Regions from separate parts of the Ideonella lacteola genome, predicted to be linked through region 2. Evidence: predicted binding sites of a transcription regulator. Region 2 holds the regulator's gene; each other region holds the start of a gene.
What was found. Region 2 encodes LexA, which represses DNA repair genes until DNA is damaged. Its sites were predicted from a motif close to ACTGTATNNNNATACAGT; they were not measured.
Positions count from the first base shown of each region.

Region 1: the regulator LexA is predicted to act here: its motif matches at 4,450-4,467, upstream of imuA (translesion DNA synthesis-associated protein ImuA).
Region 3: the regulator LexA is predicted to act here: its motif matches at 7,594-7,611, upstream of recA (recombinase RecA).

Region 1 is NZ_JBBUTG010000005.1:318,878-329,442, forward strand. It holds gene AACH06_RS11485 (DUF72 domain-containing protein) at 389-1,393, opposite strand; gene AACH06_RS11490 (Y-family DNA polymerase) at 1,474-3,051, opposite strand; gene imuA (translesion DNA synthesis-associated protein ImuA) at 3,346-4,446, opposite strand; gene AACH06_RS11500 (hypothetical protein) at 4,624-4,896, shown strand; gene AACH06_RS11505 (hypothetical protein) at 4,893-5,045, shown strand; gene AACH06_RS11510 (coniferyl-alcohol dehydrogenase) at 5,209-5,985, opposite strand; gene AACH06_RS11515 (benzaldehyde dehydrogenase) at 6,080-7,543, opposite strand; gene AACH06_RS11520 (sigma 54-interacting transcriptional regulator) at 7,822-9,675, shown strand; gene AACH06_RS11525 (M4 family metallopeptidase) at 10,150-10,565, shown strand, end outside.
Region 2 is NZ_JBBUTG010000005.1:203,957-214,521, forward strand. It holds gene AACH06_RS10965 (hydroxymethylglutaryl-CoA lyase) at 1-905, shown strand, start outside; gene AACH06_RS10970 (CaiB/BaiF CoA transferase family protein) at 995-2,200, shown strand; gene AACH06_RS10975 (hypothetical protein) at 2,302-2,718, shown strand; gene AACH06_RS10980 (MarR family winged helix-turn-helix transcriptional regulator) at 2,893-3,369, shown strand; gene AACH06_RS10985 (organic hydroperoxide resistance protein) at 3,412-3,837, shown strand; gene AACH06_RS10990 (esterase-like activity of phytase family protein) at 3,944-5,296, shown strand; gene AACH06_RS10995 (asparaginase) at 5,391-6,329, opposite strand; gene lexA (transcriptional repressor LexA) at 6,433-7,110, shown strand; gene AACH06_RS11005 (helix-hairpin-helix domain-containing protein) at 7,150-7,479, shown strand; gene AACH06_RS11010 (nuclear transport factor 2 family protein) at 7,571-8,032, shown strand; gene AACH06_RS11015 (nuclear transport factor 2 family protein) at 8,046-8,531, shown strand; gene AACH06_RS11020 (GbsR/MarR family transcriptional regulator) at 8,649-9,239, shown strand; gene AACH06_RS11025 (thiol-disulfide oxidoreductase DCC family protein) at 9,296-9,748, shown strand; gene AACH06_RS11030 (hypothetical protein) at 9,767-10,168, shown strand; gene AACH06_RS11035 (NAD-dependent epimerase/dehydratase family protein) at 10,165-10,565, shown strand, end outside.
Region 3 is NZ_JBBUTG010000004.1:214,967-225,531, reverse strand. It holds gene AACH06_RS09010 (FHA domain-containing protein) at 1-97, opposite strand, end outside; gene AACH06_RS09005 (Stp1/IreP family PP2C-type Ser/Thr phosphatase) at 164-952, opposite strand; gene AACH06_RS09000 (serine/threonine-protein kinase) at 973-1,896, opposite strand; gene AACH06_RS08995 (TerC family protein) at 2,146-2,835, opposite strand; gene sucD (succinate--CoA ligase subunit alpha) at 2,997-3,890, opposite strand; gene sucC (ADP-forming succinate--CoA ligase subunit beta) at 3,908-5,068, opposite strand; gene AACH06_RS08980 (DUF2889 domain-containing protein) at 5,125-5,730, opposite strand; gene AACH06_RS08975 (regulatory protein RecX) at 5,853-6,419, opposite strand; gene recA (recombinase RecA) at 6,489-7,529, opposite strand; gene AACH06_RS08965 (response regulator) at 7,729-8,400, shown strand; gene AACH06_RS08960 (sensor histidine kinase) at 8,554-10,035, shown strand; gene AACH06_RS08955 (hypothetical protein) at 10,043-10,456, opposite strand.

The sequences.
Region 1 (10,565 bases), 110 kb from region 2:
GTCCGCCAGCTCAATGGAGCTTGCGAAGGCGGCCGAGCACACGTATCAGTGCGGCCGCTAGCAGCTTAGGTCTGTATGGCAGCACCCGCTGCGCCCCCCCCCGCACGCCCTTAGCGTTAGCAAAGAACCGACCGGACAACGCGAACAGCGCAGGCCCACACCGCACCAGCCTTGACCTCGGCAGCGAACCGTGTCATCTTGCGGGCGTCGCAGCACTACGAAAGGAGGTGATATGTCTTCAATCTCCCGGTCTGGGTGGGATCCCCAGCTCCTGTAGCCGGTTCTGACACTCAGACCCGCGGGCGCTCTTCACCTTTGGTGAGAGCGCCCGCGTCATTTCAGGCGACGTTGTCCGGTTGACCTGGCGTCGGGCTGGCGCTGGCCCGCGCTATGCCGCGTCGTTTGGCTTGGCTGAATCCGGTTGCTCGTGCACGCGCATGATGCGCGCCAGCTTCTGCGCCGCGCGAATGCCCTGGTCTTCGAAGTTCACGTTGACCAGCACCTGCAGTTCGAACACGTCTTCGGCCAAGGTGTCGATCTGGGCGGCCAGCTCTTGCAGTTCGTGGTCGGGGTATTCGTAGTTGAAGCGTTCGGACGAGGCCTTCAGGTCTTTGGCCATCCATGTGTCGGCGTTGCGGCCGTGCAGCCTCACCACCGAGAGCGCCGGGTGGGTCGATTTCCAGACACCCTGCGCATAGTTGCCCACGCCCTGCGGCTCGTCGACCACCACATGGGCCACGCCCATCTCGCGCTCCCATGCCAGCGTGCGCTCGGCCTGCGATTCGGCCAGCCAGCTCTGGTTGCGAAACTCGACCGCCACCAGTTGCCCGGCCATGCGCTCGACGCAGTGCTCGACATGCGTGCGCCACTCGGGTGTGCGGTTCACCCAGGGGGCGAACTGGAAGTGCACCGCGCGCAGCTTCTGTGCGGCCTGCAAAGGTTTCAGGGCATGCAGGAAACGGAACCAGATCTCGTCTCGCAACTCGCTCGGCAAATCGGCGTAGTAGTAGTTCTTCTTGCGGCCAGACAGGGGCGGCAGGTGGGGCTTGATGTCGGGTGGAAACACCTCGGGCGGTGTCTGGTGGCCGGTGAGCAGGCGAAAGGCTTTGACGTTGAACTCGAAGTCGCTGGGCGTGCGCTGGGCCCACAGCTGGGCATGCACAGGGTCTGGCAAGGCGAAGAAGCTGCTGTCGACCTCGACTATCGGGAACTGGCTGGCGTAGTAGGCCAGCCGTTGTTCGGCACTGCTGCAGCCGCGCGGGTAGAAGGTCTTGGCCTTGATCAGCGATGGGTCGGTCCAGCTGCAGGTGCCGATGCGCACATTGCGGCGGCGGCCCACCGGGCCAGGGGGCTCGGCGGGAAAGAGATCGTCTTGGGTGAGTTCGTGGGCCACGGTGCGCCTCGGGTGAGCGTTCAGTATCCGAGACACGTGAGGCCGGCGCGAGTCGGGCCCAACCCGGCCCGGCTGCCGCGTCAGCCGAAGCGCCCGTGCAGGAACCAGCCCGGCTCGCCCTGTGGCGGCGCTGGGCGCACCCGATAGATCCAGAGCAGGGGCCCGTCGGCGGGTTGGGCGATGAAGTAATCCCGGCAGACCAGATCGCCGTCCCACCAGCCGGTCTCGATGCGCTCGGGCCCCGCCAGCAGGTGCAAGGGCTGCCCCGCCAGGCAAGGGCGGGCCTGGCGCTCCATCAAGGGCTGGGGCTGGGCCAGCAGCCAGGCCGGGCGGGTCAGCCGGGCGGGTAAGGCGCTGAGAGTGGCGTTGGGGGTGGCGCCGGGGGTAGCGAAGGTGAACGATGCCGTTTTGTCGGGCGCGGTGAAGCTCTGGCGGGCATTGGCGCGCTCGGGCCGGTGATCGGCCTGCACCGCCAGCCGCTGCACCGCCTCAGGCCCCAGGCGGGCTTGCAAACGCTCGACCAGCCGCAGCAGGCCCTCACGCTGGCCGGCCTGGCTGGGAAACAGCTCGCCATTCGGCGGGGGGCCCAGCACGGGCGCATCGCAAGCCAGGCTCAGCGACAGCACCGGGGCCGCCAGTGGCTCACGCGCCAGGCGCTCGCGCAGCACGGCGTGCAGGTGCTGCGCATCGCCCGTGGGCTCAGCCAGCATGATCTCGAGACGGCTGACGTGGGCGCCGGCTTCTCCCTGCGAATTGGCCCTCAACCGGCTTTCATGGTGAAGCAGCAGCACGAAGCTCTGCACCCGTGCATGGCGCGCCTGCGCCCAGGCGAGCAGGCGCGCCAGCAGCACCTGCGCACCCGCGAGCAAGGCCTCGGTGTGGTCGGCCCGCGCCCACAAATCGGCATGGCTGAGAAAGCGCAAGGGCGGCGCTATCGGCTCGAGCGGATCGGGCACCAGGCCCCAGGCCCGGTCGAGCATCGTCAACAGCTCCGGGCCGAATCGGCGAGCCAGCCCGGCGCGTGGCTGGCGCCGCAGATCGCCCAGCGTGCGCAGGCCCATCGCTTCGAATTGCGCCAGCGCCGAGGCATCGGTGGCCAAGGCAGCGGCCGGCAGGCGCCACAGCCGCTGGTGCAGGTCGTCCCAGGCGGGCTCGGCCAAGCACAGCGGCGAGCGGGTCAAGGCGGCCGGTGGGTCGGCCTGGTGAGCCTCACGGGCCAGCAGCAGGGCCCCCAGTGCCGTGGGGGCCGAGGCACGCTGCCACCGGTGCCCCAGGGGTGCCAAAGCCTCGGCCAGGCGCTGCCACAGGCGTGCCAGGCCGCCAAAGCAGCGCAGGCTGGCCTGCACTTCGATCAGCAGGCCATGCGGCGGCGCAGGCACCACCGTGGGCGAGAAGGCCAGCAAGGCGTGGGCTGCTGCCTGCAAGGCCTCGGCATCGCGCAGCGGGTCGGCCGTGCCCAGGATCAGCTCGGGCACCAGCGCCAGGGCGGTGGCGCGCTTCATGCCGGCCTTCACCCCCCCTTCAGCCGCCGCGGCATTGACCGCCGCGATGCGATGCTGGGCCTGCAGGGCGATCGGCTCACCCGCCCGCTCGTGCCCCAGCAGCGCACTGAAGGCCTCCAGCGACAACGAGGGGAAATGAAAGCCAACCCAGAGCATGCTCGCCCACCAGAAGACCGCGCACCTGCGGCACCCAGCTCGCCCGCTCAGCGGCCGCGGGGGAAGCCCGTCAGACCCGGGAGGCCCGGGAAGCACGCGAGGCTGGGGTTGTCGCCGACCGCAGATGCACCGAAACGCCGCCAGCCGCAGCGCCGGGCGATGGCATGACCCGACGCCAGGGCGTGCCGATGGAGGCACCAAGCGCAGCCACAGCCCGCGCCGTGGCGGGCATGGGCAGCGACGAGCTTGCGTCTTGGGGCGGTGCGAGCGGGCATCAACGACAGACCCTCACGCTCAGGCTACCGGCGAATTGGCCGGCGGCCACACGGGGCTGGCTGCCGCCGCAGGGCCGCCAGGCCGCGGCGGCACCACCGCGCGAACCACCGGCACAGCGGGGCCGGCCGATGGCGGCCGCCGGTGCCCCACCGGCCGGCCGGGGCGGGCCGCCTGCTGGGGCAGACCATTCGTCGGCCGCCCGGGGGGCCCAGCGGGCCCGCCGGGCGCTACCCCGGCCATCTCCGGCGTGGCCGGAGGAAGCGGCCAGGCACTGGCCCGCGCCTGAGCCCGCGGCGAAAGCACCGGCGCGAGCATCAGGCGCAAGGGCTGCGCCATCGCCGGGCCTTTGCGCTTGACGACCTGAATCTCCAGCGCATCGGCACCCGCCACTTGCAAGGTCACCCGCAAGGGGGCCGGGCTGGGCTCGGCCTGCGCAGCCCACTCACGCAACAAAAAGGCGGGCCCCTCATGCGACTGGGCAGCCAGTTGCAAGCGGCGCAAGGCCTCGGGCCGCGCGGCCCGCCCCGGCCAGGCCAGCACCGCGCCCACCTGGCCACTGCGCAAGGCCTGCTCGATCGACCAGCACAGCTCAGCCCCCGGCAAGGTGCGCCGCAGCGCCCCTTTGCGCGAACTGGCCGAATGCCGCGGTGAGGCGGTGACCGGGCAACGCACCACGATGCAGGCGCCCAAGGGCACGCCCAACTCGGCCAGCGCCACCGCGTTGATCTCGGCCGGTGGGTCGAACAGCATCAGGCTGCGGCCCGCCTGAGCCAAGGCCGACAGCATTGGCGCCAGCAAGCGGATTTCACCCACCCCCGTCTCAGCGAGCAGCAACTCGGTCAGCACACGCACGGGCCAACCCGCGCCGGGCAACTCGGCATCCAGGCTCGTGAAGCCGCTGGACAACGCGGCACCGAGGCTGGCCCCACCGCCCACCACACCCCCGGCAGACTGCGCTCGCCACAAGCCGGGGTGGACGCGGGTGGGCTGGGCCAGCAGCTCGGCCCGCCCGCTCACGGCGGGGGGCGCCGGCAGCGAACCTGCCGCAACCGGCACGCCGTTTGCCATACCGATGGCCGCACAGAGGGCCGGCTTGGAGGGGGTGAAAGGCAGCGCCATGATACTGTTTATTTGTACAGCATCTTATCCGCAGCCGCCAGCGAAATCGCCCCTCCCCCAAAAGGCAGGTTGCCTAAACACTGTATTTGTGTACAGTGCCTCTACCCAACGCACAGATCACTGGCCCGACAGGTCAGGTCACGCCGCCGCATGGCGAGGTGACAGGAGAACAACACGATGAACGCGACAGACATCCGCCCCACCCCATCCACCCCAGAAGACCAAGAAACATGGATCCAGCTTTTCGCCAGCCGCATCACCGCCTGCTGGCCCCGGCTCGATGCGACCGACGCCGAACACGTCGGCGACGGCCTCTCGCGAGAGGAACGTTGGCGCAGCATCGAGCCCACCCTGGCCGCCGAACGCTGGATGGCCCAGGTGATGGGCCCCACCGCGGCGAGCGGCGCCACACCCGCCAAGACGCCCCGCCCCACGGAGCCCACCCCATGAGCCCCAGCCGATTGCACTGGCCGGCACGCCGGCATCTCTTCCGCCACACCGGCCCCACCCACCGGGCCTCGCTGTGGTGGACCACCTTCGCCCTTCTGGTGGCCGTGGTGGGGGCTGGGGTCAGCGTCGCCTGGGGGCCGGTGACATGACCCGCCCGCGCCGGGCGGGTCGAACGCGCTGAGCACACCGACCTCGCTCACCCCTAATCCGGCCGATGCCGATGCCGATGCCGACAGACGCAGAGGCAAACGCAAACGCAAACGCCAGCGCAGCGGCCCCCGCAGGCGACCGAATCGTTCGAGCCGAGCGAGCTCAGAGGTAGGTCGATGCCAGCCCGCCGTCGACCGGGAGGTTGATGCCGCTCACCCAGCGCGACTCGTCGGCGCACAGGAAGGCCACCACCGGAGCCACCTCGTCGGCGAGCGCTGGCCGCTTCATGCGGTGAGCGTCTTTCTGCACGCGCTCTTGCCCCAGCATCTGCACGAAGTCGCCCAGGATGGGCGTGAACACGGGCCCAGGCGCCACGCAGTTCATGCGCACGCCATGGGCCAGGAACCACTTCTGCGACTGCGCGATCGTCCAGACGATCAGCGCCTCTTTGAAGTACTGGTAGCAGGTCTCTTGCGGTACCGGGTGGCGTGCCAGGAAGGCGAGGCCGGCTTCGAAGCTGGGCGTTTCGGCCAGGGCCTTGTGCAGGTCGAGCCGCGCCGGCCACTCGGCCCCGAGGATCGACGAGATGTTGACGATGGCACCGCCCTGGTCGCCATGGGGCAGGCGCTCCAGCGCGCGTTGGCACAGATGGCGCAGCCCCAGGTAATTGACGCGCGCCACCAAGTCCACCGGCGCCGTGCCGGGCACACCGGCGATGTTGCACAGCGCATCGAACTGCTCAGGCAGTTGGGCGAAGGCCGCGTCAATCGCTGCTTGCTCGGAGAGGTCGGCCTTGACGAAGCCATCGAGCGAGATCGAAGCGTCCTGCCGGTCTACGCCGATCACGCTGGCGCCGTGGTGCCGCAGAAAGCGCGCGGTTTCGGCACCGATGCCTGAGCTGACGCCGGTGACGACGATGGTCTTGCCTTGGAAGTTCATGGTGAGGTCTCCGTGGGTGATCGTTCGGGAAGATGGCTGGCGCCGCACGCGTGAGGTGAGACGCAAGCCGCGCGAGAGCGGCGGGGGTTGCGCCTCAGAAGGGGAACGGCGTGGCGGCGTCTTTGACCGTGAGCCACTGCCAGGTGGTGAACTGCTCCCAGTCGCCAGGGCCGCCGTGCGAGTTGCCATTGCCGGCTGCGCCCGGGCCCCCGAAAGGGTTCACCGCGTCGTCGTTCACCGTCTGGTCGTTGATGTGCACCATGCCGGCCTTGAGCCGGTTGCCGATGGCGAGCGCGCGGCCCACCGAGGCCGAGATCACGCCTGCGGCCAGGCCGCCATGGCTGTCGTTGGCCAACGCCACCGCGTCGTCATCGCTGGAGAAGGTGGCCAGGTTCACCACCGGGCCGAAGGTCTCGTCGTCGAAAGTGGGCATGCCGCGCCGGACGCCCGACAGCACCGTGGGCCGGTAGAAGAGGCCTTCGTAGCTGCCGCCCGCCAGCAGCTGCGCACCCGCTTTCACGCTCGCATGCACCGCCGCGTGCACAAGATCGCGCTGGCGCTCGTCGATCAGAGGGCCGAGGGCCACTTGCCCGGTGGCCCCATTGCCCACCGGCAGGTGGGTGGCCTTGGCCACCAGGCGCTCGATGATGGCCGGTGCAATGGCCTCGTGCACCAGCACGCGGTTGCTGGCCATGCAGATCTGGCCCTGGTGCAGCCAGGCGCCCCAGGCGATGTTGCTGGCTGCCACATCGGGGTCGGCATCGTCGAGCACGATCAGCGCATTGCTGCCGCCCAGCTCCAGCGACACCTTCTTCAGATGCTTGCCGGCCAACTCGCCGATGCGCCGCCCCACCCCCACCGAGCCGGTGAAAGAAATCATCGCGACGCGCGGCTCGGTGACCAGTGCCTCGCCCACATCGGCGCCACCCGGCAGCACATGCAACACGCCCGCCGGCAGCCCTGCCTGTTCGAACACCTGCGCGATCAGGAGGCCACCGCTCACGGGCGTGCGTGGATCCGGCTTGATGATCACCGCATTGCCGGCCGCCAGGGCCGGCGCCACGACCCGCAGCGTGAGGATGAGCGGGAAGTTGAACGGCGAGATCACGCCCACCACGCCGTGCGGCACGCGCCGCGCGATCGACAGGCGCCCGGCTCCGCTGGGCAGCACCTGGCCTTGCGCCTGCATCGGCATGGCGGCGGCGATGTGGCAGAAGGTGATCGCCTCGCGCAGCTCGTGCTGGCCCTTGGGCAGGATGGCGCCGGTCTCACGCGTGACGTACAGCGCCAGCTCATCCAGGTGCTGTTGGAAGATCGCCGCCGCCCGCAGGAACACCCCGGCCCGTTCGCGGGGCGATTGCGCCGCCCAGGCCGCCTGTGCGGACGCGGCTTGCTCGGCCGCGTGCGCCACATCGGCAGCCACCGCGCGGCCGGTGCGGGTGAGCACGGTGCCCGTGGCGGGCTCGATCACGTCGGCAGTGGCCGACGCACTGCGCCAGCCGCCGCTGTAGAGGTGCTCGCGCCACAAGGCGTGGTTCAGAAACGAAGAGGTCGTCATGGGAGGCTCCGGTGGGTTGCGGGAGCGGCAGCAGGCCGCCGGCTGATCCGATCTGGTGCAACGCGCATGCCGCAGCCGTGCCATGCCGCCGCGCCCATCACGCAGCGGCCCCATGGACGACGTTGTTTTCAGAGTAGAACTATTCCAAACCCTGGGACTTTCCCTGCCCATGAGTGTTGCGCTGCATCAAAGGGTTTAGCCGGAGATCAACTAGTTATGAAATGAAAACAATTTGAGGGCCGCCGAGGCAGCTCGATTCACCATTTCATGCAGTGACCATGACCAAGCCGCCCCGCATCTCGCTGGCCGAGATGGCCCGACAGACCGGCACCATGCTGCGCCGCGGTGACAGCGGCCACTTCATCGAAAGCCAGGCTCCCACGCTGGGCGACCTGACCGAGTCACTCTTCTTCTCACCGGGTGATGGTCGCATCTGGCTGAACGACCAGCGCATGCTGCTGCTGCACAGCTCGACGCTCGGGCACCTGCGGCGCGAGCTGATCGACACGCTCGGCATCGACCGCGCGCGAGGCCTGCTGACGCGAGCGGGCTATGTCTCTGGCGCACGAGACGCGCAATTGGTGCGAGAGCGTTGGCCGCAAGGCGATGCGGCCAACGTCTTCATGGCGGGCACGCGGCTGCATGCGCTGGAGGGCGCGGTGAAGGTGACGCCACTGAGCTTCGAGTTCGACATCGACCGCGGCACCTACGAGGGCGAGTTTCTCTGGGAGCATTCCAGCGAGGACGACGAGCACATCGCGGCCTACGGCATCGGCACCGAAGCGGCCTGCTGGTCACAGGTGGGCTACGCCACGGGCTACGTGACCAGCCTGTTCGGCCAGTTGGTCATCTTCCGCGAGTTGGAGTGTCGATCGATGGGCGCAGGCGCCTGCCGGGTGATCGGCCGCCACGCCGCTGCCTGGGGGGATGTGAGCGAAGACCTGCGCTACCTCGAAGCCAAGGAGTTTCGGCACCTGCGGCGTTCGTCCAGCGGCGATGCCGAAGCGCCCTCCCCCATCCTGCCGACGCAGCCCCACCGGCCCGAGGGCTCGCCGGGCACCACCCAGCCCACAGAGCGGCACGAGATCGTCGGCGCGTCGGCCGCCTTCAACTCAGCCTGCCACCAGTTGGCGCGCGTGGCGGGCACCCAAGCCACCGTTCTCTTCACGGGCGAATCCGGCGTGGGCAAAGAGGCGTTCGCGCGCCGGCTGCATCGCATCAGCGCCCGAAGCCAGCAAGCCTTCGTGGCGGTGAACTGCGCGGCCATCCCCGAGAGCCTGATCGAAAGCGAGCTGTTCGGCGTGGAGCGCGGGGCTTTCACCGGTGCCAACCAATCGCGCCCGGGCCGCTTCGAGCGCGCCGACGGCGGCACCTTGTTCCTCGATGAGATCGGCACGCTCAGCCTGGTGAGCCAAGGCAAGCTCTTGCGTGCGCTACAGGAAGGCGAGATCGAGCGCATCGGCGGCACCCGGACGATCCATGTCGACGTTCGGGTGGTGGCCGCCACCAATGTGGATCTGCAGGCTGAAGTGCGCGCAGGGCGCTTTCGCGAAGACCTGTACTACCGCCTCAACGTCTACCCCATTCACCTGCCGCCACTGCGCGAGCGGCGCGACGATGTGCCGCTACTGATGAACCACTTCCTGCGGCGTGAAGCGGCACGCCACGGACGCCAGACCAGCGGCTTCACGCCACGCGCGGTGCGGGCGATGCTGCACTACCCGTTCCCCGGCAACATCCGCGAGCTGCAGAACCTGATCGAACGCGGCGTGATCTCGGCTGAAGACGGCGCGGCCATCGACGTGGCCCACATGTTCCGCCGCGAGCAACTCAACGACGAAGCCTTGCTGGCGATTGGCGCGCACGGCACCTTGACCCCCGCCCGCGACGACATGCCGCCCCCACCATTGATCGACATGCTCTGCGGTGCATTGGGCAGCGGCCAGGCGGGTGAGTTGTCGCTCGACGAACTGGAACAGCGCTTGCTAACGGAAGCCGCCAACGCGGCGAAGGGCAACCTGGCCGCGGCGGCACGACGGCTCGGGTTGACCCGAGCCCAATTCGCCTATCGGTGGGCCAAGGCCAGCCGCGCGGGCGAGCCGCCAACGTCTCCAACCCGCACCGACACCTGATCACAGAGACCTTGATCCACGCCGACGCCACCGCTGACGCCACCCGCCTTCGCATCATCTGGCGACGGCCCTCACACCACTCTCGCATTGCGGCGCGCCCGGCCCCGTCGATGCCGGTGGAGTGGCTCGCAGCAGTCAATACTTTTTCGGCGTTAGTTGTCCTGTGATCCGCCGGCACGCCGCGCCCATGCGCACCACTCGCGGGCTCTTGCCCTGCGCCGGTGCGCCTGGCAGCGAGCGGCACGCCGGCACGCACCGAGCTCGTACCCACACTGACTTCATGGAGGGACAAACCCTGAGAGGGGTGAAGCTTCTTTACTCCTTTCTGGCCATTTGGATGAGTTCTGGGTAACGAGCATTGACTGAAAACGTTCACGCTCCGAGGATCCCGCCGCGCATCAATCCCGGTGCGCACGGACGACATGGCATCACGCGCTACCGCGCGTGCACTCAACGTAACTTTAGGAAGGCACGATGAGTTCAATGATCTCCAAATGGGTCAAGCGTCGGCTGATCGCCACCTTGGCTTCCGGCCTAGCGCTGACCAGCAGCGCCATCGCCGCAGCTTCCGGCCACACGCCGGCAGACGTTGCGCAGGCACTCAGTGCGCTGCGATCCGTGGAAGTGGTGCAGGCCACGGCAGACGGCATCCCCATGTTCCTGCGTGGTGACCTGGGGCAAGTCCCTAGGCTCAGTGGCAGCACCCTGGCTGCGACCGAAGCCACGCTGCGCCCCGCACTGGTACCGGCACTCGCCGCCCTGCGGCTGCGCCCGGCTTCGCTGAAGCTGCACCGCGCCAATATCGACCCGATGGGCAATTGGCACCTGCGCTACCAGCAGGTACATCGCGGCATCGAGGTGGTGGGTGGCGACTTGGTCGTCCATGTCGA
Region 2 (10,565 bases):
ACGGGCTGCAAAGCATCAGCCGCACCATGCCCACCGAGGCCAAGCTGGCCTGGATCGACGCCCTGGCCCAAGCGGGGCTGAAGGAGATCGAGGTCGGCTCTTTCGTGCCGGCCCGCCTGATGCCGCAAATGGCCGATGTGGCCGAGGTGGTGCGCCATTCGACCGCCCGCCACCCAGGCATCACCGTGATGGCCTTGGTGCCGAATGTGCGCGGAGCCGAAGCAGCTCTCGCAGCCGGCGCACGCAAGCTGACCGTGCCGGTGTCCGCGAGCGAAGCCCACTCCATGGCGAATGTGCGCAAGACGCGCGAACAGATGCTCGAAGAGGTTCGCCAGATGGCCGCGCTGTGCCGGTGTCAACCGACGCACGTGCCTTTGGAGGTGGGCGTGTCCACCGCGTTCGGCTGCACGCTGCAAGGCGCCGTTCCCGAGGACGATGTCATTCGCCTGGCCGACGCACTCGCGCACGCCGGGGTTGACGAAGTGGGCCTGTCGGACACGACCGGCATGGCCAACCCCGCCCAGGTCAGGCGCCTGTTCACCCGCCTGCGCCGCGCACTCGGCGAGCGCGCTGGCGCAGCACACCTGCACAACACCCGCGGCCTGGGGTTGGCCAACTGCCTGGCCGCCTACGAGGCCGGGGTGCGCACCTTCGATGCCAGCCAGGGCGGCCTGGGGGGCTGCCCGTATGCACCAGGCGCCTCGGGCAACGTCGTCACTGAAGACCTTGTTTTCATGTTCGAGGCCATGGGCGTGCGCACTGGCGTCGACCTGGAACCGCTCTTGGTGGCCCGGGCGGTGCTCGCGGCCGGGCTGCCAGGCGAATCCCTGTACGGTATGACACCCGAGGCCGGCTTGCCCCTGGGCTTCACCTACGCCGATGGCCGCCGCCCCAGCCCAGCCTGAATTCAGCGCCGCCCAGCCCGTGCACCAAGCGCCCCCGAGCGCAACCACGGCACACTCGCCCAAGCGCCCACCAACGAACACACCTTCGCATGAGCCCTACCACCCCACTGCCGCTGGACGGAATCCGCGTCGTCGAATTCACCCACATGGTGATGGGCCCCACCTGCGGCCTGATCCTGGGTGACCTGGGCGCGGACGTGGTCAAGGTCGAACCCCTGTCGGGCGACAACACCCGGCGGCTCCTGGGCTCGGGGGCTGGCTTCTACGGCCTGTTCAACCGCAACAAGCAAAGCCTCGCGGTGGATGTGAAAGACCCGCGCGGTCAGGAGATCGTTTTGAAGCTCGCCGCGCAGGCCGACGTCTTCAGCGAGAACTTCAAGAGCGGCACGATGGACAAGCTCGGCTTCGGCTACGAAGCGCTGACGCAGCTCAACCCGCGCCTGGTCTACGTCTCTCACAAAGGCTTTCTGCCTGGCCCCTATGACCACCGCACGGCGCTCGACGAGGTGGTGCAGATGATGGGTGGCCTCGCGTACATGACCGGGCCCGAGGGCCGCCCATTGCGCGCCGGCAGCAGCGTGAACGACATCATGGGTGGCATGTTCGGCGCCATCGGCACCCTGGCGGCGCTGCAACAGCGCCAACGCACCGGCCGCGGCCAACAGGTGCAAAGCGCGCTCTTCGAGAACAACATCTTCCTGGTGGCACAGCACATGATGCAGTTCGCCGTCACCGGGCAAGCGGCAGCGCCCATGCCCAGCCGCATCTCCGCCTGGGGCGTGTACGACGTCTTCACCGTGAAGGATGGCGAACAGATCTTCCTCGCGGCCGTGAGCGACACCCAATGGGGCCTGATGTGCGACGAGTTCGGCTTTGCCGACTTGCGCGCCGATGCTCGGCTGGGCAGCAACAACGACCGCGTCCGCGCCCGCGAGTGGCTGCTGCCCCTGTTGAAAGACCGCTTCTCGCTGCACAGCGCCGGCGAATTGGCCGCCCGCTTCGAACGTGTGGGGCTGCCCTATGCCCCCATCACGAAACCGCACGACCTGTTCGACGATCCCCATCTGCAGGCCACAGGGGGCCTCGCGCCCATGACCATTCCGGCGGACGGCAGCGGCGCCGGCCACGCCGTGCACACCCACACGGCCCTGCTGCCCCTGGCGCTTGATGGTGATCGACTGCCCGTGCGACGCAACCCACCCGCGCTGGGCGAGCACACCGACACGTTGCTGCGCGGGCTGGGCTACCTCGACGGTGAGATCAGCGCCCTTCGCGCCGCGCGAGTGGTGGCATAGGGCCTCTCAACCAGCCAATCCATCGCTGCCCGTGCCCCCCATCAGAGGGAAGCCACGGCCACCTCTGCGCTGCTATCGTCTGCCGCCAAGGAGGGGATCTCATGAAACTCGCACATCGCTGGGTGGGCGTGACGCTGTTGGCACTGTGGCCCATGGTCGGCCACTCGCAGCAGCTGTATCGCTGCGGCAATACGTTCAGCCAGACGCCCTGCGGCGCCGACACGGCCACGGTGAAGGTACCTGGGGCCGGCGTGCCGTCGTCGGGCAGCCAGCGGCCGGGTGAGGCCTGCGCCCAACAGGCCATCGCCGCGACGACGGCCCAAGGCGGCAGCGCCCGCATCGTCGGCGTCCAGACGGCGGGCACCGAAGTCATCCAGTACGCCAAGCAACCCGTCGCGGCGCACCTGTACTCGGTGCAGATTGCCCGAGTCGATTCCCAAGGCCGAGACCTGGGGCAAGTCACGGTGCAGTGCTACACGAGTGAAGATGACCAGCGGGTGCTGAAGGTCGTGCGCTGACGAACCCTTCGCCCACTGCCGGCGGACTACTGTCGCGGCCGCTCCTGCGCCGAGCGGTCCGCCCGAGTGGCCCGCCCGAGTGGCCGGAATCGCACGCTCGACCCCATACATCGGCCGGGCGCCGAAAGACCATTTCAATTGTGTGCAATTAAATTGCCCGCTAAAGTTCAGCCCATGTCGAACACGCGCACGCCCCGCTCCACGAAAGCCGCCACGGCCTCCTGGCTGGCGCTCGACATGCAGCTGTGCTTCGCGTTGTATTCCACCTCGCTGGCGATGACCAAGCTCTACAAGCCGCTGCTGGCGCCTCTGGGCCTGACCTATCCGCAATACCTGGTGATGCTGGTGCTGTGGGAACAAGATGGCCAGCCGGTGAACGCGATCGGCGAGCGGTTGACGCTGGACTCCGGCACCCTCACTCCGCTGCTCAAGCGGCTGGAAGCCGCCGGTCTGGTGCAGCGGCTGAGAGACGCCGCCGACGAGCGGCGGGTGCTGGTGCAACTCACCGCCGAAGGCCGCACGCTGAAGGGCCAGGCCGAATCCATCCCGAAGCAGGTGCTGTGCGCGATGGACTGCCAGCTCGACGAGATTTCCTCCCTCACGCGGCGCTTGAAGGCGCTGCGCGACAACATCGCCCAGGCAGCCGCCTGAGCGAAATGCTGACCCTCCCTCCACCACACCAAGGAAGACATCATGGCCCTCGAAAAGGTTCTGTACACCGCCCACGCCACCTCCACCGGTGGCCGCACCGGCACCTCGAAGTCTGACGACGGCCGCCTTTCGCTCAGCCTGAGCACGCCCAAGGAACTGGGCGGTGACGGTGGCGCGGGCACGAACCCCGAGCAACTGTTCGCTGCGGGCTATTCCGCCTGCTTCATCGGCGCCATGAAGGCCGTCGCCGGCAAGATGAAGATCGCGTTGCCGGCCGACGTGTCGATCACCGCCGACGTCGGTATCGGCCCGATTCCCAACGGCTTCGGTATCCAGGTCGCGATGAGCATCAGCATCCCCGGCATGGACAAGGCTGCTGCCGAGCAGCTGGTCGCCGCGGCCCACCAGGTGTGCCCGTATTCGAACGCCACGCGCGGCAACATCGACGTGTCGCTGACGGTGGTCTGAGCGCCCGCGGCGCGGCCTTGTCATCGCCCCGTCATCGACGGGTCATGACAGCGTCACCTCGCCTCGCGAAGCTCCTCGGGTTGTATCGACCCGAGGAGCTTTTTTCATGTCCCGTCTTGTTTTCAGCGCGCTGGCGCTGGCCTGCGCCACCGCCCTCACGCCCGTCCATGCCGCCGTCACACTGATCGCCAAGGGCAGCCTGGCCGGCGATGGCAGCGACCTGTCGGGACTGACCTATGCCCTCGAGAACGGTGCTCCGGCGAACATGCTGGGCGGTCTGGGGTCGGGCCTGGCCTGGGCCGGCGGCCAAACGTTTGTCGCGGTCCCCGATCGCGGGCCGAACGCCACGGCGTGGAACACCAACGTCGACAACACCACCAGCTGGGTGCCACGCCTGCAAACGCTGACGCTGTCTCTCACACCGGTGGCCGACGGCAACCTGCCCTTCACCTTGACGCCCGCACTGATCGGCACCACCACGCTGTTCTCTCGCGACGCCTTGGTCTACGGGCCGGTCGTTCCGCCAGTGAACCAGAAGAACCGGCACTACTTCAGCGGCCGCTCCGACAACTTCGACGGCGACACCGGCTCGCTCAGCCCGATGGACGCCCGCTTCGACCCCGAGGCCGTGCGCGTGTCGCGCAGCGGAAAGCGCGTCTACATCTCCGACGAGTACGGCCCCTACGTCTACGAATTCAACCGCGAAACGGGCAAACGCACCCGCGTGTTCAGCCTGCCGGAATCAACCTTCGCAGTCGCGGCCAAGTCAGCGATCGGCGCCACCGAGATCAGTGGCAACACGCGTGGCCGCGTGGCCAACAAGGGCATGGAAGGCTTGGCGATCACACCGGACGGCAAGACGCTGTTCGGCTTCATGCAAAGCCCGCTGATCCAGGACGGTGGTGACGGTGGCCGTGCCAACCGGATCGTGAAGATCGACATCGAAACCGGTGCCGTCAACCAGTACGCCTACGACAACTTCATTCCGTCGCTGAACAAGGCCTACAACAGCAGCGAAATCCTGGCGCTGAACAGCCACGAGTTCCTGGTGCTCGAGCGTGATGGCAAGGGCCTGGGCGACAACTCGGCCGCGGTGGTGAAGCAGGTCTGGAAGGTGGATCTGGCGCAGGCTGAAGACGTGAGCGCCCTCGAAGGCGCGAACGACCTGCTGGCCAAGGCGCCCGCGAAGACCTTGTTCCTCGACATCCGCGCCGCGCTGAACGCGGCGGGCCTGGCAGACACCGCGATCCCCGCCAAGCTCGAAGGCATGGCATTTGGCGAGGACGTGGTGATCGATGGCGCCGTCAAGCACACGCTCTACATCGCCAACGACAACGACTTCCTCTCGGTGGCGCCGGGCGGCCTGCCCAACCCGAACCAGTTCTTCGTCTTCGCCTTCGACGACGCGGACCTGAACGGCTCGGCCTACGAGCCGCAAAAGTTCAAGCCTGCGCTCTGAGAGCTTGAGAGCCCACGCCCAACTCTCGGGGTACAGCAGCACTGGCAACGCCCGTGCGGCGTGCGAGGCCGATCGGGCGCGGTGTGCTGCCGCTTCAAACGGCAGCCATCAGGCCCAGCAGCATCTCGATGCGCGCCTTCGAGGCGGACAACTCACCCGCTGAGGGCAATGCACCATCCGGCGCGCCGACGATCGCGCCGCCAGGGCAGCGCGTGGCGCGCCACACGGGCAGCCCGCGCGCTTGGGCGCGCTGGGCAGCCGCCAACAGCGACGCATGCACCGTGCCATTGCCGGTGCCTTCGATGACCAGGCCCTGAACGCCTGTCGCGACGATCGCGTCGACCACCGCGCCGTCCACCCCTGCATGGCTGGCCACCACGGCCACGCTCGGCCAGCCGGCCACCGGGCCCAAGACGCGTGCCACGCCCACCGCCTCACAAGACGGCCAGGCCCGCAACACCCGCAGGCGCCCCTCCTGGATCAAGGCGACCGGCCCGGCTTCGCCCGACTCGAACGCGTCCAGCATGAAAGGCTGGTGTTTGCGCACTTCGACCGGCCCGTGCACCCGGCCGTTCAGCACAGCGGTGACGCCGCTGGCCTGGGGCGAAGCGGCCACCGTCACCGCATCCAGCAGGTTCTGCGGGCCGTCGGCCTGCAACGAGGTGGCGGGTCGCATCGCGGCCGTGAGCACCACCGGCTTCGTCGGCGAGAGCACGCGGTGCAGGAAATACGCCGTTTCTTCGAGCGTGTCGGTGCCGTGCGTGATCACGAGGCCGGCCACCTCGGGCCGCGCCAGGTGGTGGGCCACGCGCTGCGCCAGGGCCTGCCAGATCTCGTGGCTCATGTCCTTGCTGTCGACCTGCGCCACCTGTTCCGATTCGAGCCGACGCGGCCCCAGGGCGGGCACCGCAGCGACCAGCTCCTTCACCCCCACTTGCCCGGCCACGTAGCCCACGTCGTCGCCCGAACCCGCGATGGTGCCGCCGGTCGCGAGGATCACCACCAAGCGCTCTTCGAGTGAATTGCTTTGCATTTCTTGCATGTCTGGATAAAAATACAGATACTGGATGCAACCTCAGCCGTCACGCTGGCCTGCTAGCACCCCTGCTCAGCACCCGCCGACGGCCTCAGCCGCCATGATCGACAGCCCGAAGCTCACCGCCCGCCAGCAGCAGATTCTCGACTTGGTGCAAACCACCATCGAGCGCACCGGCTCTCCGCCGACGCGTGCCGAAATCGCTGCCGAACTGGGCTTTCGCTCGCCCAACGCCGCCGAAGAGCACTTGCAGGCGCTGGCTCGCAAAGGCGTCATCGAGCTGGTGGGCGGCACCTCACGAGGCATCCGTCTTCAGTCCAGCACGTTGCGCGCCCTGAACGAGGCTCGCGGAAAGCAATTCTCGCTGCCCTTGCCCAGCCTGGCGCAGCTCACCTTGCCCCTGGTCGGCCGAGTGGCCGCCGGCAACCCCATCCTGGCTCAGGAGAACATCGAGCAGTCCTACGTGCTTGAGGCCAGCCTGTTTCCACGCCGCCCCGACTACCTGCTGAAGGTGAAGGGCATGAGCATGCGAGACGCCGGCATCATGGACGGCGATCTGCTCGCCGTGCTGAAGACCGCCGAGGCGCGCAACGGCCAGATCGTGGTCGCACGTCTGGACGATGAGGTCACCGTGAAGCGCCTGCACCGCACCAAGCAAACGATTGAGCTGCTGCCCGAGAACCCTGACTTCGAGCCCATCGTGATCGCGCCGGGCCAAGTCGAGTTCGCCATCGAGGGCATTGCTGTCGGGCTGGTGCGGCAGAACATGCTGTTCTGATCGCCTTTCGCTGGTCGCCTTTCGCTGGTCTTGCTCGACATGGGCCGCACGCTGTCTCCCATCCGCCCGATCAAGGCGCCCAAGGCTGCTTCGGCGGCTGATTGCCACACGCTGGAACAGTTGCCGAACGTGGGGCCGGCGATGGCCGGTGATCTGCGCCTGCTGGGTTTCCAGCATCCGGCCGACCTGCGCGGGCAAGATGCCTTCACCCTGTATCGCCAGCTCGAACGAGCCACCGGCCAACGCCAAGACCCTTGCGTGCTGGATACCTTCATGGCCATCGTCGATTTCATGAACGGTGCCACCCCCAAGCCTTGGTGGGCCTACACCGCCGAGCGCAAGCAGTTGCACGGGCAGGCACTGGGCTGATCGCCGCTGTTGACGCTTTCGGTTTCGGCGGGCCAGGGTTGCCCACCCTCGCTCTATAGTTCGCGCCTTGTCACCCACCCGGTGCGCATTCATGTCGCCTCGCCTTTCGCCCTTGGCACGCCTCGTCCGCCGCACTGCAGGCGCGGCGTTCGCCGTGCTCAGCCTGTGGCCAGCGTGGTCTGCCGCAGCGACCACCGAAGAGACGCTGACCGCCATCGAAGACCAACGCGTCGAAGCCGTACGCATTCAGGATTTCGGGACGCTGGGCCGCATCTACGCCCCGGAGTTCCTGGCAGTCTCGCCACAGGGTGAGGTGATAGACCGATCACAACTGTTCCAGGCCCTGGCCAAGGGCCAATCGGCACAGCGATTCAGCACCGACGACATCCGCGTGCTGGATCTGGGCGCGACCGCCGTGGTCTTTGGCCGCCAGACAGCTCGGGCACCAACGGGCCAGGTGACCGAGGTCTCGCGATTCGCCCATGTGTACATCCAACGTGACGGGCAGTGGTGGTGTGTGTCGGCCCAATCCACCCGAATGCCCGAACCATGATCATCGGTACCTCATGAACCGTCTGCTCCCCTTCCTCGCACGCGCGGCAATCCGTTGTGCTCGCGTCGGCGTCGCCGGCCTTCTGGCGGCCAGCTTGCCGTGGGCCCACGCTGCCGCACCGACACCCGAGGACATGGCGCAACTGACGCGCCAATCAAACGAGTGGGATGCGGCCATCGTCCGGCAGGATCGCGTGGCGATCGAGGCCAACATGGCCGAGGATTTCCGTCAGATCGACGGCGATGCCGACATCGAAGACAAGGCGTCGTTCGTCGACGGCCTGATGTCACCCAAGCTGAAGATCGACCCCTACACCGTCGATGAATTCGAGGTGCGCCAGTACGGCGACACCGCGTTGCTGACCGGCCGCACCAAGATCACTGGCCATTGGGACGGCAAGCCTTTCAGCACCCACTACCGATACACCGACATCTACACCCGACAGCAGGGTGTCTGGAAGATCGTGCAGGTGCAGATCACCCGCCTCGCCAAACCCTGACCGGCGGCCAGCGTCGCCGTGGGCAGGCAGCGGGCGCGGCGTGGCACCACGCCGCTCTCTTGGCTCGACACCAATTTCTCTCTTGACAGAAATTACAGAAGCGGTACGCTGGGCGCCATGGAACTCAGCGAAACCGGCCGCCGCTTCATCGTCCACTGGGGAGAGATGGGCTCGGCCTGGGGTGTCAACCGCACGGTGGCCCAGATTCATGCCTTGCTCTTCTTCCACGGCAAGCCCTTGCATGCGGAAGAGATCAGCGACACGCTCGGGGCCGCTCGGTCGAACGTGAGCACCAGCCTGAAAGAGCTGCAGAACTGGAAACTGATCCGGGTGACGCACCTTCTGGGCGACCGGCGCGACTACTTCGAGACCTCGCACGACGTGTGGGAGCTCTTTCGCACCATCGTCCGCGAGCGCAAGGAGCGAGAGTTCGACCCAACCACGCGCATGCTGGCTCAACTGGTGGCGCAACCATCTTTCCAACAAGAGCCGCCCGACGTGCAGGACCGCCTGCGCGAAACCCTGCGCTTCATGGAGTCGCTCGGAGCCTGGTCGGACGAGATGCTCCGCCTCACCCCGGCCACCCTCGAAAAGGTGATGGGCCTGGGTGCCAAGGTGCAGAAATTCTTGCGTGGCTCCGACAGCGCGCAGCCCACCACCGAGGCCGATGCGGCGGCGCCCGCTCCGCTGCCCGCACCACCGTTCTGAGCCCCTTTTTTTGACTCAAAGTTTCTGTGTTTGCCGAAATTTCAGAAGGAGAGAACATGGACCACGCCAGCCCTTATCCGATGACGATCTACTACGACGCTTCGTGTGCGCTGTGCAACGCCGAGATGACCAACCTCATGCTCCGCAACACCGAAGGCCTGCTGCGTTTTGTCGACGTGTCGGCACCTGGTTTCGACGCGCCGCCGCCTGGCACCACCGTGTCGACGCTGATGGAGTTGATCCACGCACAGACCGCAGACGCGCGCCTGCTGAACGGGGTGGAGGTGTTTCGCCTCGCCTACCGCGCGGTGGGCCTGGGCTGGTTGTGGGCCCCCACGAATTGGCCGGTGCTTCGCCCACTGGCGGACAAGCTGTATCCGGTGGTCGCCCGAAACCGGCACCGCATTCCGCGCGCCCTGAGTCACCTGTTGTTTGAAACTACCGCGCGCCGCGCGGCCCAACGTGCTTCGGCCCAACGCTGCCAAGCCGATGGAACCTGCCAACGGTAGCGCGCCAAGGAGCCTCTCATGAACACACTCTTGATCTTTGCCTCGTCGCTCACCCTCGCGGTGTGCCTGCCGATCGTCGCCGTTCGCTATCTGGAGCCGATCCTCGCCAAGGTCTTGCGCGGCCTGTGCGATGCGGATGGCGGCGCCGAGTTCTGGATAAGGTCGGCCTACCTGCTGGCGGTGACCGGCACGGTGGTGCTGCAGTTGACCTTCGGCCGGTTCGAAGACGGCGCCGACCCCGTCGACGTGCTGCGCCGCACCTTGTGGCTGGTGCTCGCCGGCATCTTCGTCACTGTGGCTTTCATCGCCAGCCGGGTCTGGCACCAGGTCTCGCAGATGATGCGCATCGATGTGCGCCTGCCGATGGCGCCCGCCGAGCGGGCCCGGGCCACCGCCGCAGAAGCAGCGAGCGCATCATGAAGGTCCTCGTCTGCGGCCACCGCGGCTTCATCGGGGCGCACATCGCCCGGGCGTTGCGACAGGCCGGGCATGAGGTGGCGGGCACCACGTCCACCCAGCCCGGCTCGGGTGAACACCTCGTGGACTTCTCGCGCGACACCACCCCCGGGGCCTGGCTGCCTCGCCTGGATGGGGTGGATGCGGTGGTCAATGCCGTGGGCGTGCTGCGCGACAGCGCCCGACGGCCGATGTCGGCCGTGCACCTGCTGACCCCCATGGCCTTGTTCACGGCCTGTGCACAGGCCGGGGTGCGGCGGGTGATTCAGATCTCCGCGCTGGGCATCGACCACGGCACCACGCCCTATGCGCGTACCAAGTGCGCCGCCGATCGTCACCTCATCGAGCGCACGCAAGCCGG
Region 3 (10,565 bases), on a different contig from region 2:
TGTCGTTGTACGGTCGACGACCCAGTGTCGTGCGATCTTTCGTGATCGGCACTTCCTTGATCACGACGTTGTCTAGCGAAACGACCAGCTTGCCCATGCCTGTCCTCTTGTTGTCACAGTTCGAACCCGCAGGTCCGACCACCATGTGAACCACCATGCCCCCTCAGGCGCGGCGGAACGGCCACCATGCACGCCCGGCGTGGGCGGCTCCCCCTTTGGCGCGTACCAGGACCACCGAGATATTATCCCGCCCGCCGGCCGCATTGGCGGCGGCGATCAGGGCGTTCGCAGTGGCTTCCAGACTGTCGCTTGCGCGCATCACCTGTGATATCGCGGCGTCCGGCAGCATGTCGGACAAGCCGTCCGAGCACAGCATCACCAGATCGCCGGGTCGCAATTCGTGGCCGACCACTTCCAACTCGACCATCGGCTCCACCCCCACCGCGCGGGTCACCAAGTTGCGGTTCAGCGAGTAGATGGCTTCCTCGGGCGTCAACAGGCCGGCGTCGATCTGCTCTTGCAGCAGGGAATGATCGCGGCTCAGCTGTTCGAGCTTGCCGTTGCGAAGGCGGTAGGCCCGTGAATCACCGATGTGGCCGATCCAGAGCCGGTCGTCATTGAACAGCGCGCTCACCAGCGTGGTGCCCATCCCGGCATATTCAGCGCGGCTTTGAGACGCGTTGTAGACCACTTCATTCGCGTGCTGAGCGCTCGCCATCATCGCCTGGCGGATCTCTTCTTCATCACGCGTGCCGGCGGGTTGGGCCAGCCAGCGGGCGATGTCTTCCCACACGCATTGCACGGCCATCGCACTGGCGACCTCGCCGGCGTTGTAGCCGCCCATGCCGTCGGCCAGCACGGCCAGCGCGAGATTCTCATCGACCTTGACCGCATCCTCGTTGTTGCTTCGCGCGCGGCCAGTGTCCAGCGCGCTGAAGAATTCGAGTTGCATGCTCACAGGCGGTGTCGCGTTCAAGACGGCGTCGCGGTCGGGGGGAGAGCCATTGTGCCTGTGCCCGTGGGGGCCGTCGCACCGGGGGAAACCAAGGCCATGCGAACGGTCGTGCCGATGTCACGCAGTTCCTGGGCGAGCGCGGCTCCGTCGGGCGGACGCCGCTCCGGCCGCTTGGCCAGCAAGCGCGCCACCAGGTTCGGCAGATCGGGCGGCAGATCGGGCCGCAGCGACGCGAGCGATGGCGCCTCGTGGGCCGTGATCGAGAGCAACAGGTCACCCATCGATGCGGCCTCGAAGGGCAGCCGGCCACTCAGCAGCTCGAACAGCACCACACCGAGGGCGTACAGATCGCATCGGCCGTCGACCGGTGCGCCGGCCAGTTGCTCCGGTGCCATGTACACCGGGGTGCCGGCCAGCACACCGCTGCGGCTGCGCTCGGCATCACTCAAGTGCGCGCAGCCGAAGTCGGCTATCTTGAGGCTGCCCCGGCCCGGGCTGAACAGCAGGTTGGCCGGTTTGATGTCGCGATGGACCACGCCCTGACGGTGGGCATGGGCCAGCGCGTCTGCGGCCTGAGCGACCAGGTCGATCACCAGAGGTTCGGGCAGCAGCCGTGTAGCGGCCGTGTAGCGGCTCAGGTCGCTGCCCGGTACCCACTCCATGGCGATCCAACCGATGGCGCCATCACCCTGCCCTTCGATGCCCGCGCCGCGGGTGCGGACGATGCCAGGGTGCCGCAGCCTGGACGCCGCTTGCGATTCGCGCAGAAAGCGTTCGCGCGTCAGGTCGCTGCCATGCAGCCGCACAGTTTTGATGGCCAGGGGCGCGCCGGTGTCGGGGTCGGTGGCGAGATGCAACTCGCCCAAAGCCCCATGCGCGAATGTGCGGACCAGGGGATAGCCCCCGATCGTCACGCCCGGCATCTCACTGGCATCGGCCATGGCCGACGGTGGCGGCAGGCGGTGGTCGCGCTGCCAGGGCCAGGAACGTTTCAGCGCCCGGCTCCAGAAATTGGTCCCATGTCCACCCATTCGCTTTGACCCCCCAATGCGTGCGTGGTGAAACTCACCTTATCACAGGCGTTGGGGCGGCATTGTCAGCGCTGGTGACCGGCGTGCCGCTGAAACGCTTGCCGCTGAAAAGAGCGACAGCGCGGACAGACCGCGCTGTTGTCGCACCGTATGGGGGCCTCAGGCCGCCGAAGCGTGCTGGCGTTTCTTGAGGGCCAGACCGAGCGCCACCACCAGCGCCGCCCCGATCCCCGCACCGATGTATTGGGTGGTGTGCGGCAATTCGCCGAAGCGGGCCACGACGGCCGGGTCGGTCAGGATCATTTCGCCCGCGAGCCAACCCAGCAGCGCGGCCCCGAGCACGATGATGATCGGGAAGCGCTCCATCACCTTCAGAAGCAGCGTCGAGCCGAAGATGATCAGCGGGATGCTGATGCCCAGGCCGAGCACCAACAGCACCGTGTTGCCTTTGGCAGCCGCGGCCACCGCTAGCACGTTGTCCAGGCTCATCACCAGGTCCGCGACCAAGATGGTGCGGATGGCGGTGAGCAGGCCGGTGTTCTGATCCGCGTTGTCGTCGTCGCCCTCTTCACCTTCCTCGAGCAGCAGCGACACGCCGATATAGACCAGCAGCACACCGCCCACCACCTTCAACCAGGGCCACTTGAGCATCTCGACGGCGATCAGCGTCAGCACGATCCGCATGACGATGGCGGCCGCGCTGCCGAAGAAGATGGCCTTCTTCTGCTGGTGCGGCGGCAGGCCGCGGGCCGCCAGCGCGATGACCACGGCGTTGTCGCCCGACAGAAGGATGTTGACCCAGATGATCGAGCCGAGGGCGGCCCAGAAGGCGGCGGAGGTGAAGTCCATCGTGGCGGCGGCGACAAAGCGCGTGGGGAACGCGCGAATGGAAGATGGGAATGAGATGCAAAAAAGAGGGCGCGCAGGCCCTCTTCGTCGTGCGCGCTGAAGTGTAGGTGCGCGCGTTGCCCGTCGCGTTCGTACAACTACGAACGCGACGGGTGGGCAGCTCAGAGCAGGCCCTTGAGCAGCTTGCCCATCTCCGAGGGGTTGCGCGTGATCGTGAAGCCGCACTCTTCCATGATGGCCAGCTTGGCGTCGGCCGTGTCGGCGCCGCCGCTGATCAGCGCACCGGCGTGGCCCATGCGCTTGCCCGGGGGGGCGGTGACGCCCGCGATGAAGCCGACGATGGGCTTCTTCATGTTGGCCTTGCACCAGCGGGCCGCTTCGGCCTCATCCGGGCCGCCGATCTCGCCGATCATGATGACCGCGTCGGTGTCGGGGTCGTCGTTGAAGGCCTTCATCACATCGATGTGCTTCAGCCCGTTGATCGGGTCGCCGCCGATGCCGACCGCGCTCGACTGGCCCAGGCCGATCTCGGTGAGCTGCGCCACCGCTTCATAGGTGAGCGTGCCCGAGCGCGAGACCACGCCGATGCGGCCCTTGCGGTGGATGTGGCCCGGCATGATGCCGATCTTGATCTCTTCCGGCGTGATCAAGCCGGGGCAGTTCGGGCCCAGCAGCAGCGTCTTCTTGCCGCCCGCCGCTTCCTTGGCCTTCATCTTGTTGCGCACTTCCAGCATGTCCCGAACCGGGATGCCTTCGGTGATGCAGATCGCCAGGTCCAGGTCGGCCTCGACGGCTTCCCAGATGGCCGCCGCGGCGCCCGCGGGCGGCACGTAGATGACGGACACGGTGGCGCCGGTCTGCGAGGCGGCTTCCTTGACGGTGGCGTAGATGGGGATCTCGCTGAACTTCTCGCCCGCCTTCTTCGGGTTCACGCCGGCGACGAAGGCGTTCTTGCCGTTGGCGTAGGCCTGGCAGCCGAGCGTGTGGAACTGACCGGTCTTGCCCGTGATGCCCTGGGTGATGACCTTGGTGTCTTTGTTGATGTAGATCGACATGTCTTGTGCTCCTGGGCTTACTTCACGGCGGCGACGATCTTCGTCGCGGCTTCGGCCATCGTGTCGGCGCTGATGATCGGCAGGCCGGAGTCGGCCAGCATCTTCTTGCCCAGGTCTTCGTTGGTGCCTTTCATGCGCACCACCAGCGGCACGCTCAGGTTCACCGCCTTGCAGGCCGCGATGACCCCATCGGCGATGGTGTCGCACTTCATGATGCCGCCGAAGATGTTGACCAGGATGCCCTTGACGTCCGGGTTCTTCAGCATGATCTTGAAGGCTTCGGTCACCTTCTCGGCGGTGGCGCCGCCGCCCACGTCCAGGAAGTTGGCGGGCTCGCCGCCAAACAGCTTGATGGTGTCCATGGTGGCCATCGCCAGGCCGGCGCCGTTGACCAGGCAGCCGATGTTGCCGTCCAGGCTGATGTAGGCCAGGTCGAACTTGCTGGCTTCGATCTCGGCGGGGTCTTCTTCGTCGAGGTCGCGGTAGGCCACGATCTCGGGGTGGCGGAACAGTGCGTTGGCGTCGAAGTTGAACTTGGCGTCGAGAGCGATCAGGTTGCCCTTGCTGTCACGGTTGAGCGGATTGATCTCGACCAGCGAGGCATCCGTCTCCATGTAGCAGCGGTACAGGTTCTTGAAGAGTGTGATGGCCTGATCGACCGTGTGACCCGTCATGCCAACGGCCGCCGCGATCTTCTTGACCTGCTCGTCGGTCAGGCCGACCAGCGGGTCGACCAACTCGGTGATGATCTTCTCGGGCGTCGAATGGGCCACCTCTTCGATGTCCATGCCGCCTTCGCTCGAGCAGATCAGGGCGACCTTTTGCGACGCACGGTCAGTGACCAGCGAGACGTAGAACTCCTTCTGGATGTCCGCGCCCTCTTCGATGTAGAGGCGGCGCACCTTCTGGCCTTCGGGGCCGGTCTGGTGGGTCTTGAGCTGCATGCCCAGGATCTGACCGGCCAGGGCCTTCACGTCGTCCATCGACTTGGCCAGTTTGACGCCGCCGCCCTTGCCACGGCCCCCGGCATGGATTTGCGCTTTGACGACCCAGACGTTGCCGCCCAGCTTCTGCGCGGCCTCGGTGGCCTCCTGCACGGTGAACGCCGGGTAGCCGCGCGGCACCGGCACGTCGAACTGGCGCAGGAGTTCCTTGCCTTGGTATTCGTGGATCTTCATGGGGCTGGTTTCGTGAGTTCAGGACGAAAGCCGGAGGCTTGGGGGCCGGCAGGCCCTCAGTGCCCGGCGTTGGCCGGTCCGGATGCCGGCGTCGGATTTTGCGTCAGTTTGTCGACACCGAGCTGACGGTACCAACGGGGGTAGTAAAGACGCACGGCTTCACCGTCGGCCGCCAACGCGTGGCAGCGGTCGAGCTGGAAGGGTTGGGTTTCGCTGTCGGGGGTCACCTTCAGCACGTCGCCCGCGAAGGCCTGGACGACGGCGGTTGGCAGCACGTCCGCCAGCTCGGTCAGATGGGTACAGCCCTGCACGCCACCCAGTCGCTCGCGCACAGCCCGCTTGAAACCGCGCAGCAGGTTCAGGCCGGCCAGCGCTGCGTAGCGGTCGCCGTGCTGGTCGCAATCGCCGGGGTACGGCATGGCCAGCGATTCAGCGCCGGACGCGAGGATGTTGAACTGGGCGTCGACCACGATGCGCAGGTGCAGGTCGTGGATGGGTTCGCCGGCGGGTCGTTCCCGCCCGGGAGCGCCCGTCGGGCGTGTCTTGCTGTCTCGCACGAAGGCGTCCACCTCCCACAGCCCGTCCGCCCGTGCATAGGCCTGGACCTGGATCGAACGCTGGTGCTTGAGCTGGCGTTGGGGGTCGGCGGGCGGAAGCGGCATTGGGGGAAACAGCGAATTGCGCGCCGGATGATCCTGGGTGAGACGTCGGCAGGCAGCTTTTCACTGTAGCACGCGTGCTGCGGCGCAACATACGGGCGCACCGACGCACCCTGCCAGGGTGCCTAATCGTCCTCGCGCTGGCCGACCACGCGCCGAACGACGTCGCCTGAGAAGCCGCGTCCGGCGAGGAAGCGCATTTGCCGCGCCCGCTCGGCGGCATCGGCCGGTGCTTGGCCGCCGTATTTGCGTCGCCAGATCTCCCGCGCGCGCTCCAGCTCGGTGTCTCTGAGCTGACGGGCCGTGTCCGCGTCCAGCTCGACGCCGTGACGGGAGAGCTCCTGCTCGATTCGAGCGATGCCTTGGCGTCGGGCGCGGGCGTGAACACGGCTTTCGGCGAAGCGGGCGTCACTCAGATGCCGAGCGGCTTCCAGGTCGTCCAGCACGCGCTCGATGTCTTCGGCCGCCCGTTCAGCGTCAAACTCAGGCGGCGTCTCCACGGGCTCTTCGTCGCTTCGGTCCCACGGATCGCGCGGCCCGAGCGCCCGATCCTTGGCCGCCGCCTGGGCCTGCGAGCGTGCGCGCTGGCGTGCGTGTGCCATCAGCTTGGTGCGCAGTTCGGCCCGGCTGTGCTCCCGTCGTGCCAACAGCGACAGGGCCTGTGCCTTCAGGCTGAGAGGGGGGCGTTTCACGGCATGCTCTTCGCGCACACGGCCAAGCGCCCGCTCACGGGCGGGCGCTCGTCAACGCAAACGGTCGGCTTACTCGGCGGCCTCGGTGCCACCGAGCAGCGGCACCCCCATCGCCTCACGCACCTTGTTCTCGATTTCGCGGGCCAGTTCGGGGTTCTCGCGCAGGAACTCGCGCGAGTTGTCTTTGCCTTGGCCGATCTTCTCGCCGTTGTAGGCATACCACGAGCCTGACTTTTCGACGATCTTGGCCTGCACGCCCAAATCGATGATCTCGCCCTCGCGGCTGATGCCTTCACCGTAGAGGATGTCGAATTCGGCTTCCTTGAACGGCGGGGAGACCTTGTTCTTGACGACCTTGACGCGGGTCTCGTTGCCGATGATCTCTTCGCCCTTCTTGATCGAGCCGATGCGGCGGATGTCCAGGCGGACAGACGAATAGAACTTCAGCGCATTGCCGCCGGTGGTGGTTTCGGGGCTTCCGAACATCACACCGATCTTCATCCGGATCTGGTTGATGAAGATGACCATGCAGTTCGACTTCTTGATCGTCGCAGTCAGCTTGCGCAGGGCCTGGCTCATCAACCGGGCCTGCAGGCCGGGCAGGCTGTCACCCATCTCACCTTCAAGCTCCGCCTTGGGCGTCAGCGCGGCGACCGAGTCGACGATCACCAGGTCGACAGCGCCCGAGCGCACCAGCGAGTCGACGATTTCAAGCGCCTGCTCCCCGGTATCCGGCTGGCTGATCAGCAGCTCTTGCAGGTTGACGCCCAGCTTCTGGGCGTACTGGATGTCGAGTGCGTGCTCGGCGTCAATGAAGGCCGCCACGCCGCCCAGCTTCTGCATCTCGGCCACCACCTGCAGCGTCAGCGTGGTCTTGCCCGACGATTCCGGGCCGTAGATCTCGACCACGCGGCCGCGCGGCAGGCCACCCACGCCCAAGGCGATGTCGAGCCCCAGCGAGCCGGTGGAGACGACCTCGATGTCCTCGATCACTTCGCCTTCACCCAGGCGCATGATCGAGCCCTTGCCGAACTGCTTTTCAATCTGGGCCAGCGCGGCCTGCAGGGCCTTGGACTTCTCGGTGTTCAGGTTTTTCACGGGTGCATCCATTCGAGCTGACCTCCTCGGTCGAAGATCGGGGTTTGATCTGGGAATGGGCACGATTATGTCAGAAGCTGGATATCTGTACAGTGGATTTTCCGGCCCTGGCGAACGTCAAGCTGGGGACAGGGCCGCTCCCTAGAATCAGCGGTATCGGTGGCCGCGAGAGGGTGATGTCGAAGAGCCGCCTGCCAAGGAGACAAGGGCGATGCGCATCCTGATTGCGGAAGATGACCAGGTTCTGGCCGATGGACTGCTGCGCTCGCTGCGCGGAGCCGGCTACGCGGTGGACCACGTGGCCACCGGCAGCGAGGCCGACGCGGCGCTCGCCTCCCACGAGTTCGACCTGGTGATTCTCGACCTGGGCCTGCCACGGCTGCATGGGCTGGAGGTGCTGCGCAAGCTGCGCGCCCGCGGCGCGAGCGTGCCGGTGCTGATCCTCACGGCTGCCGATTCGGTGGAGCAGCGCGTCAAGGGCCTCGATCTGGGGGCCGACGACTACATGGCCAAACCGTTTTCGCTGCAAGAGCTGGAAGCGCGCGTGCGGGCGTTGACCCGGCGCGGCCTGGGCACCGCATCTAGCGTGATCAAGCACGGGCCCCTCACCTTCGACGCCACGGGTCGGGTGGCCTACATCAACGACCAGATGGTGGAACTGTCCGCGCGCGAGATCAGCCTGCTCGAAGTGCTGCTGCAGCGGGCTGGGCGCCTCGTCAGCAAAGACCAGCTCGTTGCGCGCCTGTGCGAGTGGGGCGAAGAGGTCAGCAACAACGCGATCGAGGTCTACATCCACCGCCTGCGCAAGAAGATCGAACAAGGCCCCATCCGCATCGCGACCGTGCGTGGCCTCGGCTACTGCCTTGAAAAAATCCAGAACTGACCGCGTCCAGCCACTTGAAGCGCCGCGGGCCTTCGCGGGGCCTGCGCGCATCTGGCTTCGCTGGGCGCAGCCCCCAGCGCGTTGTTCCGGCCAGTGCGCGAGGGGCGGCCATTGAAGGAGCAGCGGTCATTGTTCGGCGAGATCCTCGACTGGATGCTCGTGCCGCTGCTCCTGTTGTGGCCGATGAGCGCGGCGTTGACCTGGTTGGTCGCGCAGAACATCGCCGCGCGGCCTTACGACCGCGACCTGGCGCAGTTGACGCGGATGATCGCGCGGCAGATCGTGGCCGTCGAATCGGGGCCATCGCCGGGCAAGGTTCTGCGCCTGCCCGAGCCCGCGGCGGCGCTGCTCAGAAGCGACGATGTCGACCGCGTCTATTTCCAGGTGCTGGGCGAGCAAGGGCAGTTGCTGGCCGGTGATCGCGAGCTGCCGGCGCCGGACACCGACCCGGCCGCTCCGCCCCCGCCTGGAGAGGTGCAGTTTCGCGACGAGATGATCCAGAACGAAACGGTGCGGGTCGCCAGCCTGCGGCCTGTTCCCGGGCCGAGTGAGTCGCCCCGCATCGGCCTTGTCCAGGTGGGCGAGACGATGGAAAAGCGCAGCCGGCTCACCACCGAGATCATCAAGGGGGTGTTGCTGCCTCAGTACGTGATCTTGCCGGTAGCCGTGTTGCTGGTGTGGTTCGCGCTGGCGCGCGGCATTGCGCCGCTCAGCCAGTTGCAGCAGCGCATCCAGCGCCGGCAAAGCCACGACCTCAGCCCCATCGATCAGCACGACGTGCCTGAGGAGGTGGCGCCATTGGTGGGTGCCATCAACGACCTGTTGACCCGGCTGGACCAGTCCATGGCCACCCAGAAGCACTTTCTGGCCGATGCCGCCCATCAGCTGAAGACGCCGCTGGCCGGCTTGCGCACCCAGGCCGAACTGGCGCAGCGCGAGATCGACAGCGGCACCGGCGATGCCCAGTCGATCAAGCGGTCGCTGCAGCAGATCGCCCGTTCGAGCCAGCGGGCGGCGCACATGGTGAACCAGTTGCTCGCGATGGCGCGGGCGGAAGACCGCGAGTCGGCGCGAAAGGCGCAGGAGTTCAACCTGGTCCGCCTGGCCACCGACACGGTGAAAGACTTTGTGCCCAGGGCGATGGACAAGCGGATCGACCTGGGCTACGAGGGCCCCGAGGCGCTCAGCGAATCGGTGCCGCGGCTGCGGGGGCAGCCGATCCTGGTGCGGGAGATGATCCGCAATCTGGTCGACAACGCGCTGCAGTACACGCCAGAAGGTGGCACGGTCACGGTTCGAGTGACGCCCGATCCCTTCGGCCAGGTGGTCGTGCTGCAGGTCGAAGACAACGGCCCGGGCATTGCCGAGTCCGAACGAGAGTTGGTGTTCCAGCCGTTCTATCGGGCCCTCGGAACCAACGTGGATGGCAGTGGCCTGGGGTTGGCCATCGTGCGCGAAATCGCAGAGAAGCACTTGGCGACGGTGTCGATCGACCAGGCACGGTCGGCGGTCTCGACGTCGGCGGGGGTGCCGGCGTCCCCGGCGATGGGGCCGGGGACGGTGTTCACGGTGCGCTTTCCGGTACAGGCAGGTGGGCGTTCAGTGCCCGCCAGCGCCGACCCGGATCAGCGCTGACCCACGATCACTTGGAGGTGGAGACCTTGCCGCCAGCCTGGGCGTTGTTCAGGGGGTAGCCGGCCGACCAGGTGCCGCTGTTGATCAGCGCGCCCGATTCCACGCCGTACACGGCCCAGGTGCCGTTGTTGTTGACGACCCAGCCGTAGGTGGTGCCGAACTGGGTGGCGCTGGCTTCCGTCAGCGAATAGCCCTTGCCAACGGCCCCGGCCAAGACCTTGCCCGTCGGGCCCATCACGGCGTCCGGCGTGTAGGCGCCGCAGTTCGTGAAGTCGCGCTGGCCGGTCACGTAGCCGCCGCTGACCGTCAGGTTGGTGAAGCCGTCGCAGTAGCCGTCGAACTTGATGTTCGCGGGGATCGCCGCTTGGGCGGCACCGGTCACGGCGAGCAGAACGGCGGCGATGGTGGAAATCTTCAACATGATGTGTGCTCCGAAAGTCAGTTCATATGAGTTGTTAGTACGGTGACGGTTGGATACAACCTACCGTACCGCTGCGCAGTCTATGGAGCTGACGGTCGAAGATCTCTCC